3 regions of the Bradyrhizobium sp. CB82 genome follow, and region 2 is predicted to be linked to each of the others. Evidence: predicted binding sites of a transcription regulator. Region 2 holds the regulator's gene; each other region holds the start of a gene.

Region 1 (4,197 bases), on a different replicon from region 2:
GGTCGAAGCGGACAAAAAGTGCTCAATATAAGCTCTTCCGAGTCTGACCCGGAACGGAGAGGCTGCCACTGTCGTCTCCCTCGTTAAGTATGCCTTCGGGTGGCGCTTCATCTAGCCGAGGTTAGATCATTGCCGCGCGCCCTAAGCGGACGCCACGCTCGGCGAAAATACGATCAGCGAAATGTGCCTCGGCTTGGCCCCCCTGCTGATGGGGCACCTCCATCCACTGTTGTCGTCGAGTTGGACCGGTAGCTAATGTGGAAAGGCCCGGCATCGCTGGGCCTTTTTCTCTTGTGCGCGCAACGGTTGGTCTCAGAAGTCCATGCCACCCATCCCGCCGCCCGGAGGCATCGCGGAGCCGGCAGCGGCCTTCTTCGGCAGCTCGGCGACCATGGCCTCGGTGGTGATCAGCAGCGCTGCGACTGAGGCTGCGTTCTGGATCGCGACGCGAACCACCTTGGTCGGGTCGATGATGCCCTTGGTGACGAGGTTGCCGTATTCGCCGGTCTGGCTGTCGAAGCCGAACGAATACTGATCCTTCTCCAAGATCTTGCCGACGATGACGGAGCCGTCCTCACCCGCATTGATCGCGATCTGGCGGGCGGGTGCCGACAGCGCCTTGCGCACGATCTCGACGCCGGTCTTCTGGTCGTCGTTCTTGGTTCGGATGCCCTTGAGATGCACGGAGGCACGGAGCAGGGCGACGCCGCCGCCTGGAACGATGCCTTCCTCGACCGCCGCGCGGGTCGCATGCATCGCGTCATCAACGCGATCCTTGCGCTCCTTCACCTCGACCTCGGTCGCGCCGCCGACGCGGATCACCGCGACGCCACCCGCGAGCTTGGCGAGACGCTCCTGGAGCTTCTCACGGTCGTAGTCCGAGGTGGTCTCCTCGATCTGCGCCTTGATCTGGGCCACGCGCGCCTCGATGTCGGCCTTCTTGCCGGCGCCGTTGACGATCGTGGTGTTCTCCTTGTCGATCATCACCTTCTTGGCGCGACCGAGCATGTTGAGCGTGACGTTCTCGAGCTTGATGCCGAGATCTTCCGAGATTGCCTGGCCGCCGGTCAGGATCGCGATGTCCTGGAGCATGGCCTTGCGGCGATCGCCGAAGCCCGGAGCCTTCACGGCCGCGACCTTCAGGCCGCCGCGCAGACGGTTCACCACGAGCGTGGCGAGCGCCTCGCCCTCGACGTCCTCAGCGACGATGACCAGCGGCTTGCCGGACTGCACCACAGCCTCGAGCAGCGGCAGCAATTCGTTCAGCGAGGAGAGCTTCTTCTCGTTGATGAGGATGTAGGCGTCTTCCATTTCAGCGCGCATCTTGTCAGCGTTGGTGACGAAGTAGGGCGAGATGTAGCCGCGGTCGAACTGCATACCCTCGACCACATCGAGCTCGGTCTCGAGCGACTTGGCTTCCTCGACGGTGATGACCCCCTCGTTGCCGACCTTCTTCATGGCATCCGAGAGGAACTTGCCGACTTCCGCATCGCCATTGGCGGAGATGGTGCCGACCTGGGCGATCTCGTCGTTGGAGGTGACCTTCTTGGAGTTCTTCTCGAGGTCCGCAACGACGGCGTCGACGGCGAGGTCGATACCGCGCTTGAGGTCCATCGGGTTCATGCCGGCGGCAACCGATTTGGCGCCTTCACGGACGATCGCGGCGGCCAGCACGGTCGCGGTGGTGGTGCCGTCGCCGGCAGCATCCGCCGCCTTCGACGCCACTTCCCGCACCATCTGGGCGCCCATGTTCTCGAACTTGTCCTCGAGTTCGATCTCCTTGGCGACGGCAACGCCGTCCTTGGTGATGCGGGGCGCGCCGAACGACTTGTCGAGGACGACGTTGCGGCCCTTCGGACCGAGCGTGACCTTCACGGCGTTGGCGAGGATCTCGACACCGCGCAGCATGCGGTCGCGGGCATCGACGCCTAATTTTACTTCTTTAGCTGACATATTTGTCCTCCCTGAATTGAAATGGTCTCTCACCTGCGAGGCAGCACCGGCAGGCGCTCCTCCTGGGTGAGCGTTTGCGGCGGTCAGCGTTAGGCCGCCTTCTTGGAGCCGGCGACATCGGTGAGAACGCCCATGATGTCGCTCTCCTTCATGATCAACAACTCCTGGCCGTCGATCTTGACCTCGGTGCCCGACCACTTGCCGAACAGCACGCGGTCGCCGACCTGGACGTCGATCGGGATCAGCTTGCCGCTCTCGTCGCGGCCGCCGGGGCCAACGGCGATGACTTCGCCCTGGGAGGGCTTTTCCTTGGCCGTATCGGGAATGATGATGCCGCCTGCGGTCTGCTGTTCGGCCTCGATGCGCTTGACCACGACGCGGTCGTGAAGCGGACGGAATTTCATGCGATCCTCCTTAGCTTTTGTGATTATTGCTGGATTGGCAGTCGCAATGAGCGAGTGCTCGCCGCTCCTCACATAAGCCTGTGAGACTTGGGTGCAAGGGCTTCGACCCATGTCGCCCATTGGCCCAATCAGCGGTTGGGGTGTCCGCTATTCGCCGCTGTCAGGGGAAAAGCGGACGTCGCATCTTTGTAGATGCGGAGGTCATACGAAGCGGTTCGCTGCTAGAGGTGGAGGGGGGCACGGCAGAGAAATTTAGCGAGCCGCGCGGTTACGATCAGCGTCACTTCTTCGCTGCACCCAATCCGGGGGTGGTGTTACTGCGTCAGAAATCTATATGCGACAATCAGTGCCACCATGCTCACACGAAAATCAGCAGTGCCGTGAGTGACTTTCGGATTATGGGCCTCGTCGAATGGCGCGCAGCAGATAGCCCGAGCTGAGGTGTAGGCCGTCTCTGGGAACGCGCGACTTTGCCACCTGTCGTTGGCGTGCGAGCCTTTGGTTCCGGCGCCGCGCCCACGCCTCCCATCTCACTGTAATAAGCGCTATAGACCCCGCGAACAGCCAGGGCCGTGGACTCGGCCTCGGTCATCGTCTCGAGTCGGGTTCGATAGTTGGTCAGAAAGCTCTGTGCGTTTGGTGGAAGGTCATCAAAACCACCGAGCTTGGCCATCATAAGCCAAGTGGCAAAATCCGCCTCGGCCTTCGTGCGAGCTTTCTTGGTGATACTGGCGTTAGAGCTAGAGGCCATGGTGTCCGATTGGTTGGCCCGCCCAAGCTTGCCGGCGTTCATGGCTATCGTTGGACAGTATTTCGGTTGACGGCAGCTATCCCGCTTGGCGCCTGTCTTGCGCGCGAGGAGTTGGCCTTGCCGCCAAAGCCGCTAAGCCGGCGCTGGACCAAATTTAAAAGATGCTTACTGGACGGCCAATCTGCTCTTTTGTCGAAGTCGTGTATCTTGAGTGAGCCAAGAAGCTCGCTCACACAAAACCATCATCGAAAGGTTCGTGGCCGTGGTCCGTAGCAAAGCGGATAGCGGCGCGGGCCTCGCGCATGACTATTCGATCAGGATCAGACCGGGAGGGAGTGCCTCGTCGTACAGACTGGCGCGGTCGGATCGTCCGATCGGAACGAACCCTTTGATTTTTGCGGTCTGCAGCGCAGGGACGCCGGATTTCTCCAGCTTGCTGGCAATCATGCCGCGCAAAGGCATGGGTAGGTCCAGGCTCCGATCGTCGACGACGCGCGCGGCCCGGAGGAACAGAATCTGCAGGTCGAGCAACTCGGGCGTAGTCCAATCGAAGCTCTGGAAAGCCTGATACGCGTGCTCGACGAGATCGGGCGAGACAACAGTCTCCGGCCCTGCGTAGAGCGGAGTTCGGTTGAGCAGGAGCCCGAGCGCCGCAAGATAAGGAGCGCAGTGTCGCTTGGCCCGTGCAAGCGTCACCGCGGTGTCGCAGAAGCAACGCACCAGTTCCGCCTTGGTGTCGTGGTGGATCAGTTCTAAGGATCCAGCCAAACGCACGAGTTCGTCGGGCGCCTTGCCGCTGCGGATTCTGTCGATCTCTCCGGCTATAAGCCTAATCTGGCGTTCGCGCGTGAGCCCGCCCGCCACCCGGCGCCAGAGGATGTATTCCTGGCTCTTGATGCGCCGACCGGGGAAACACGGGCCATCATCGTGCACCCGCCACAGGGCATCGATACGAAGATCGTCCCGGACAACGCCGAAGCCCGGGCGCAGTAAGAAACCAGCCACGATGAGCCATGCCTCTTCGTGGTCGGCTGAACGTCGTCTGTCGTCCCGCCGCTCCTCGAGAGCTGGCCAAAGGGCGCGCAGCAG
Region 2 (4,197 bases):
GCGGAGACGAAATGCGCTTTGCGCTTGTCGGGCGCGGTGGCGCCGCGCTCCTGCAACAAGCGCTCGATCTGCGCCATCGCCGCGGCAAAGTCCTTTTTGGGGCCCGCCCAGCGCGCGCTGTAAATTCCGGGCGCGCCGTCGAGCGCATCGACCACGATGCCGGAATCATCGGCGAAGGCCGGAAGCCCCATAACCTTCGCAGCGGCGATCGCCTTGATCGCGGCATTGTTGCGAAAATCTTTGCCGGTCTCCTCCGGCTCGGGCAGGCCAAGCTCGCCGGCCGAGACCGCCTCGACGCCGTGTGGCGCGAGCAGCTCCCGCATCTCGGCAAGCTTGCCGGGATTATGGGTCGCGATGATCAGCTTGCCTGTGATTCGCCGGTGCATGGCTTATTGACTACGCCACCGCCATTTTCTGCAAGTCCACGAGACGCGCGACACCCTTGCGCGCCAGCGCCATCAACGACAGGAACTCGTCTTGCGTGAACGGCTCGCGTTCCGCGGTGCCCTGCACCTCGATGATGCGGCCATCGCCGGTCATGACGAAGTTTGCGTCGGTCTCGGCTTCGGAATCCTCGGCGTAGTCGAGATCCAGCACCGGCGTGCCCTGATAGATGCCGCAGGAGATTGCGGCGACGTTATCGCGCATCACGTTGGCCTTGATCATGTTGCGCGTCTTCATCCAGTTGATGCAGTCGGCCAGCGCGACCCAGGCACCGGTGATCGAGGCCGTGCGCGTACCGCCGTCGGCCTGGAGCACGTCGCAATCGACCGTGATCTGGCGTTCGCCGAGCGCTTCGAGATCGACGATGGCGCGAAGCGAGCGGCCGATCAGGCGCTGGATCTCGACGGTGCGGCCGCTCTGCTTGCCGGCGGAAGCCTCGCGGCGCGTCCGTTCCGAGGTCGCGCGCGGCAGCATGCCGTATTCGGCGGTGACCCAGCCGCGGCCCTGGCCCTTCAGCCAGGGCGGCAGGCGGTCTTCCAGCGTCGCGGTGACCAGCACATGGGTGTCGCCGAATTTTACCAGGCAGGAGCCTTCCGCATATTTGACCACGCCGCGCTCCAGCGTCACGGGGCGCAATTCGTCGGGCGCACGGCGGCTTGGCCGCATGGGAAATCCTCCAAAACTCGCAGGGAAAAGGCTGTTCGCGGTGCTTGTAGGAGCGGGAAGGGGGCCCGGCAAGGGCTTTTCCCCGCTCCGGCCAAAGACGCGCTTGTCAGGGGCCTTCCGGATGGACAAATTATGTGCATCTGAGAGGAGTTACCGTCTGTGGCCCATCACGATCCGATTCATCTGATCGCGCCGCGCGCGGGCCTCGCCCAGCTCAACGAGCGTTCTCGCGACATCTTTCGTCAAATCGTCGAAAGTTATCTGGCGACCGGCGAGCCGGTCGGCTCGCGCAATATTTCCCGCCTGATCGCGCTGCCGCTGTCGCCGGCCTCGGTGCGCAACGTCATGGCCGATCTGGAACAGCTCGGCCTGATCTACGCCCCGCATACCTCCGCCGGCCGGCTGCCGACGGAACTCGGCTTGCGCTTCTTTGTCGACGCCCTGATGCAGGTCGGCGAGCTCAACGAGGCCGAGCGGCAATCGATCCAGAGCCAGCTCACCACTGTCGGCCACGCGCAATCGGTCGAGGCGGTCCTCGAGGAGGCGCTGACGCGGCTGTCGGGCCTCACCCGCGCCGCGGCCGTGGTGTTGACGCCGAAGTCCAATGCGCGGCTGAAACATATCGAATTCGTCCGCCTGGAACCCGAGCGGGCGCTGGTGATCCTGGTCGGCGAGGATGGCCAGGTCGAAAACCGCGTGCTGACGCTGCCGCCCGGGGTTCCCTCCTCGGCGCTCACCGAGGCTTCCAACTTCCTCAATGCCCGTATCCGGGGCCGCACCCTGGCCGAGGCTCGGCTCGAGCTGGAAACCGCACTGGGCCAGGCACGCGCCGAGCTCGACCAGCTCACCCAGAAGGTCATTTCGGCGGGCATCGCGAGCTGGTCCGGCGGCGAGAGCGAGGACCGCCAGCTCATCGTGCGCGGCCACGCCAATCTGCTGGAAGACCTGCATGCGCTGGAGGATCTCGAGCGGGTGCGGTTGTTGTTCGACGATCTCGAGACCAAGCGCGGCGTGATCGACCTGCTCGGGCGTGCCGAGACCGCGGAGGGCGTGCGTATCTTCATCGGCTCGGAGAACAAGCTGTTCTCGCTGTCGGGTTCCTCGACGATCATCTCGCCCTATCGGGATGCCGCCGGTCACATCGTCGGCGTTTTGGGCGTGATCGGGCCGACGCGGCTGAATTATGCCCGCGTGATCCCGACCGTAGACTATGCCGCCCGCATCGTCAGCCGCCTCCTGGGTGGCTGACACCCGTTTTCGCCTGATCACGGGCGCTTGATTTTCGCGCTGCGAAGCACGATATCCCGGTCGAGAAAAAATCCCTTGAGACCAGTTCGAGAAGGCAGCCGATGACCGATCAAGACCGGCAACCCGAAGACACGACCGCGCCGACCGGCGAGCCCGTTGTGTCGAAGCCGTATGTGATGCCCGACGATCCGGAGCCCGGTTCGGTCGAGACCTTGCAGAAGGAAGCCGCCGAAGCGCGCGACCGGATGCTGCGGACGCTGGCCGAGATGGAGAATTTGCGCAAGCGCACCACCAAGGAGGTCGCCGACGCCAGGCTCTACGGGATCACCGGTTTTGCGCGCGACGTGCTCGATATCGCCGACAACCTCCAGCGTGCGCTCGATGCGGTGCCGGCCGAGGCGCGTGCCAATGCCGATCCCGGCCTGACCGCGCTGATCGAGGGCGTGGAACTCACCGAGCGCTCGCTGCTCAACGCGCTGGAGAAGCACGGCGTGAAGAAGTTCGATCCGCAGGGCCAGAAGTTCGATCCGAACTTCCAGCAGGCGATGTTCGAGGTGCCCGATCCGTCGGTGCCGTCGGGCACCGTGGTGCAGGTCGTGCAGGCCGGCTACACCATCGGCGAGCGCGTGCTGCGCCCGGCTCTCGTCGGGGTCGCCAAGGGCGGCGCCAAGGCGGCAGCCGCCGCCAACACCAACGAGCCGAACAACGCGGCGTAAGCCGCGCCTCGCCACGCGCACGACACGAGACCCCCATTCTGAGGAGCCGCGTTAGCGGCGTCTCGAAGGATGGAGGCCCCGCTGCTGCATCTCGGCCTTCATGGTTCGAGACGGCGCTTCGCGCCTTCTCACCATGAGGGTCAGGTAGCTTACGCCGTCACCGCGATATCGCCCGATTGGATCCGCTTCACGCCGGCCTTCGCCATGTCGGCCCAGGCCTTTGCCAGCGAGCCCTGGGTGTCGATGCCGCGGCAGGCGTCTTCCACCACATAGACCTCGAAGCCCGTCTTGCGCGCGTCGAGCGCAGTCCAGGCTACGCAGAAATCGGTGGCGAGCCCTGCGACGAACACGCGCTTGATCTTGCGCGACTTCAGGTAAGCGGCGAGCCCCGTGGTGGTCTTGCCGTCGGCTTCCATGAAAGCCGAGTAGCTGTCGACGTCCTTGTGAAAACCCTTGCGGATGATGAGCGCGGCCTGCGGGATCGACAGGTCCTTCGAGAGCGCGGCGCCGTCGGTGCCCTGCACGCAATGATCGGGCCACAGCACCTGCTTGCCGTACGGCAGGTCGATGGTCTCGAACGGCTTCTTGCCGGAATGGACTGACGCAAACGACACGTGCCCCGGCGTGTGCCAGTCCTGCGTCATCACGACATTGGCGAACGATTTTGCGATCTTGTTGATCACCGGCACCACCTGCTCGCCTTCCTTCACGGCGAGGCTGCCGCCGGGCAGGAAGCAGTTCTGCACGTCGATCACGAGCAGTGCGGAGGCATCGTCGGGTTTAATCGCCGACGCTGCCCAGAGCTTGCTTGAAACGAGGCTCGCGAGAGCAACAGTGGAAACGCCCGCGAGTACTTTGCGCCGATCCAGCATCGTACGTCCCTCCAGGAATGAACCAGGGAGGCAAGCGTAGTTCCATTTGTGTACAAACAAAAGCCCGAAAATACGGCCGGCTTTGGTCAGCTCTTGGGCTGGATGCCGTCGCGCACCGCGCGGAAGCGGGTGAACGCCTCCGACCACTGATCGCGCGGGGCGCTGGCGATGATGCGCAGCGACGTACCCCCACCGAAGCGGATCCACTGCACCACCGTGACCGCTGTCTTGTCCTTGCCGCTGACGCCGTC
Region 3 (4,197 bases), 1.2 Mb from region 2:
CGACTCATCTCGTGTGATGGGGCTATCCTTGCGTCTTCGATCGCTTCAGCTTGGACATGACCCTGACCGATCGCGTTTCCGCCGAAAGCTGGCCCGACGTGCAGAGAGAGTTGGATGCGGTCTTCGGCCCGTTGCCGCGAAGACTGCACCATCGATGCTCTTTCCCTCTTTGTTCAGGAACATTCTAGCGCGGATTTTGTCGTGCGGTCCCAGTTTACCTTGGGGAGCTGCCCCGTCCTCAAAAACGCGGCATGAGCCGATGACCTCTGCGCGCGGCCACCTGGTTCTCGTTGTTGGCCCCAGCTGTGCGGGCAAAGACACGCTGATCGATTTCGCCCGCGCATAGTTGCAGTCCGATCCCGATTTTCATTTCGCTCGTCGAGTCATCACTAGGCCTCCATCCGCCGGCGAGGATCGCCCCCATGAAATACGGAATTTTGCGGTTACCTGCGCGCCTTTGGTCCAAACGATGTCCTGTGTAAGCTCGGATCGAGGATTGGGAAGCTCGTGGTAGAGGTCAAAATTTGATCTGAACGGCTTCACTTTGTGACTTTCGAGGCGTGCTCAGGCCTCACTCACGTTACGGCCCGCCGGATTGCTCGGCCGCCAAAAGCGATCTTTGTCACGAGGCTTCGATCGTCCGATTGCCGCTCGTTAGCTACCAGATCAATCGACAACTCTCTGGGCGGATCCTTCCTCCACTGGTAATAGGCCCTATCGGGGCGCACCATACGGTCTTACGAACAATTTGTCGCAAGTCTGCGGGAGAGAGCAGCCTCAACGCCCCTCTCTCGCTGCCGGATTTGCCTGGCCTGCATGAAGTCGTAGTCGTCCTCCCAATCGGGCGTCCTATTTGCTACACGTGCCGAGCTTTCGGCATACCTGCGATCGCTCTCCTCAGCCTTCGCAAGATAAAGCGCAGGCTTGTCTGCTCGCTGCCATTCACCCGCGCTATTGTTCGTCCACTTGTCGGACCGTGTAGGGCCAAGCACCATCAGGCAGTTGCTTACCTCAACAATACCGAGCGTCGCGGCCCGGTCTCTTGCCGCCTCGTTTATCGGATGGGATAGCAGCGGCGGGTGTCGCCATCCATCCGAAGCTGATGCTCCAGCGAAATGTCCCCGGCATTGTCCACCAGGGGATGAGGGACCCGAAAATCGACCATCGAGGTGATTTCCTTCCGTCCAGAGAACGGCTTTCTAATACGGCTATCTTCGAACAGCTCTTTGACGGGAGCCCCACTTTCCGGGCGCATTCTCCGCCCACACGTGGGCTGTCTCACAATTTGCCACCAACGTCATGAGCGCGGCGTTCAGCGGCATCCACTGTGCGGGGGCTGGCGCCAATTTTTTTTGCTACCAACCCTTGCTCCCGTAAAACCACTGTCCTATTTCAAGCTGCGCTGGCACTCGCGGGCCTCGATTGCTAGCAATTCAGGACCGTCCACTCGTGCAAATACTTAGGAGGACTGCATGAATTTCCGTCCACTTCACGACCGCGTCGTTGTCAAGCGCGTCGACGCCGAAGAGAAGACCGCTGGCGGCATTATCATTCCAGACACAGCCAAGGAAAAGCCCTCGCAGGGTGAAGTCATCGCCGTTGGCCCCGGCGGCCGTGACGAGGCTGGCAAGTTGATCCCGATCGACGTGAAGGTCGGCGACCGCGTGCTGTTCGGCAAATGGTCGGGCACCGAGGTCAAGGTCGACGGCCAGGAGCTGTTGATCATGAAGGAGAGCGACATCATGGGCGTTCTCACCGACCTGTCTTCGAGCAAGAAGGCCGCCTAATTCCACTGCTCGCACCGCTCATCCCTGAGGAGCGCCTGCGGGCGCCCCGCCAAGGGTGAGATGAGACCAAGACAACTCAGGGAAACCAATATGTCAGCCAAAGAAGTCAAATTAGGCGTCGATGCCCGCGACCGCATGCTGCGCGGCGTCGAGATCCTCGCCAGTGCCGTGAAGGTCACACTCGGACCGAAGGGCCGTAACGTCGTCCTCGACAAGTCGTTCGGCGCTCCCCGCATCACCAAGGACGGCGTTGCCGTCGCCAAGGAGATCGAACTCGAGGACAAGTTCGAGAACATGGGCGCCCAGATGGTGCGCGAGGTCGCGGCCAAGGCGGCGGACGCCGCCGGCGACGGTACCACAACGGCGACTGTGCTTGCAGCCGCAATTGTGCGCGAGGGAGCCAAGTCGGTTGCCGCTGGTATGAACCCGATGGATTTAAAGCGCGGCATCGACCTCGCGGTCGCGGCCGTCGTTGCGGACCTCGAGAAGAACTCGAAGAAGGTCACCTCGAACGAGGAGATCGCCCAGGTCGGCACCATCTCGGCCAATGGCGACGCCGAGATCGGCAAGTTCCTGGCGGACGCCATGAAGAAGGTCGGCAACGAGGGGGTCATCACCGTCGAGGAAGCCAAGTCACTCGAGACCGAGCTCGACGTCGTCGAGGGCATGCAGTTCGACCGCGGCTACATCTCGCCCTACTTCGTCACCAACGCCGACAAGATGCGCGTTGAGATGGACGACGCCTACATCCTCATCAACGAGAAGAAGCTCTCCTCGCTGAACGAATTGCTGCCGCTGCTCGAGGCCGTGGTGCAGTCCGGCAAGCCGCTGGTCATCGTCGCTGAAGACGTCGAAGGCGAAGCGCTCGCGACCCTCGTCGTGAACCGCCTCCGCGGCGGCCTGAAGGTCGCGGCCGTCAAGGCTCCGGGCTTCGGCGATCGTCGCAAGGCGATGCTGCAGGACATCGCGATCCTGACCGGCGGCCAGGCCATCTCAGAAGATCTCGGCATCAAGCTCGAGAACGTCAACCTCTCGATGCTCGGCCGCGCCAAGAAGGTGATGATCGACAAGGAGAACACCACGATCGTCAACGGCGCCGGCAAGAAGGCCGACATCGAGGCGCGCGTGGCCCAGATCAAGACGCAGATCGAGGAGACCACCTCGGACTACGACCGTGAGAAGCTCCAGGAGCGTCTCGCCAAGCTCGCAGGCGGCGTCGCGGTGATCCGCGTCGGCGGCGCAACCGAGGTCGAGGTGAAGGAGCGCAAGGATCGCGTGGATGACGCGATGCATGCGACCCGCGCAGCCGTCGAGGAAGGCATTCTGCCGGGCGGCGGCGTTGCCCTGCTCCGCGCCACCGAAGCGCTCAAGGGCCTGCGCACCAAGAACGACGACCAGAAGACCGGTGTCGAGATTGTGCGCAAGGCGCTGTCCTGGCCGGCTCGCCAGATCGCCATCAACGCCGGTGAAGACGGCTCGGTAGTGGTCGGCAAAGTGCTAGAGAATCACCAGTACTCCTACGGTTTCGATGCGCAGACTGGCGAGTACAGCAACCTTGTCTCCAAGGGCATCATCGACCCGACCAAGGTCGTGCGCACCGCGGTCCAGAACGCCTCCTCCGTGGCGGCGCTGCTGATCACCACCGAGGCCATGGTCGCCGAGCTGCCGAAGAAGGCAGCTGCCGGCCCCGCCATGCCTCCTGGCGGCGGCATGGGTGGTATGGGTGGCATGGACTTCTAAAGCCCGACGCTCCCAACGAAATGCGAAACCCCGGCAGCAATGCCGGGGTTTTTTTTGCTCGCCTCCTTCCTTTCCGGCGTCGCTTCTATCGTTTGAGCTGTTCTAACTAAGATTATTCCTGCACCTCGCGGGCTGCAAGAACAGTGACCTTCGGTTCCGCCCAGCTACGGCACCGTTCACTGCAAATCCAAGAGGCCGGCGAACAACGATCCGATCAAAATGAAAGTTTAAGCGTGAAGCCGTTACTGAGGAGGCATCCTCTGGAGGGCCTGCTGCATTTTTCTACTCCCCTACTCTATCGCACGACGGCCGGCCAGGAGATCCTTTGCAGGCAAGCGCGTGACCCCCGATATATTCCGGACGTGCAAGCTGTGTCTCGTTTGCACTAGGCGCCGATCTGGAAGGCCGCTAGAGATCATCGTGAGCGAGGGGCGATGAGCGACGTAGGATATCAGGTGTATTCGAAAAATGGCAACGGTGCCATCGTGGTTGTCGCCTCCTCCGCAAAGCAAGCTCTCGCCAAGGCCAATGAGCTCGCCGAATCTGGGAACGAGGTCTTGATCAAGGACCTTGCCGGCAAGGTCCTCGACACGGCCGTGATCGTTGAACTCGCTGCGCGCGAATAGATTTTCCCGGCGCCGGATGTTCGGGGTCGGGTCTCTTGTTCCTT

What was found. The regulator HrcA, encoded in region 2, represses chaperone genes, less so after heat shock. The targets are predictions, from matches to a motif close to GTTAGCACTCNCNNNNNGNGAGTGCTAAC.
Region 1: a site for HrcA is predicted at 2,391-2,419, ahead of groES (co-chaperone GroES). Genes of this name have one in related genera too.
Region 3: a site for HrcA is predicted at 1,402-1,430, ahead of groES (co-chaperone GroES). Genes of this name have one in related genera too.

Annotation. Positions count from the first base shown of each region.
Region 1 is NZ_CP121651.1:210,128-214,324, reverse strand. It holds gene groL (chaperonin GroEL) at 313-1,953, opposite strand; gene groES (co-chaperone GroES) at 2,043-2,357, opposite strand; partial or broken gene QA640_RS44810 (hypothetical protein) at 2,672-3,108, opposite strand; gene QA640_RS44805 (hsp70 family protein) at 3,415-4,197, opposite strand, start outside.
Region 2 is NZ_CP121650.1:206,850-211,046, forward strand. It holds gene rdgB (RdgB/HAM1 family non-canonical purine NTP pyrophosphatase) at 1-386, opposite strand, end outside; gene rph (ribonuclease PH) at 397-1,110, opposite strand; gene hrcA (heat-inducible transcriptional repressor HrcA) at 1,270-2,358, shown strand; gene grpE (nucleotide exchange factor GrpE) at 2,460-3,074, shown strand; gene pncA (bifunctional nicotinamidase/pyrazinamidase) at 3,224-3,946, opposite strand; gene QA640_RS00960 (hypothetical protein) at 4,033-4,197, opposite strand, start outside.
Region 3 is NZ_CP121650.1:8,226,124-8,230,320, forward strand. It holds gene groES (co-chaperone GroES) at 1,473-1,787, shown strand; gene groL (chaperonin GroEL) at 1,878-3,527, shown strand; gene QA640_RS39285 (hypothetical protein) at 3,962-4,153, shown strand.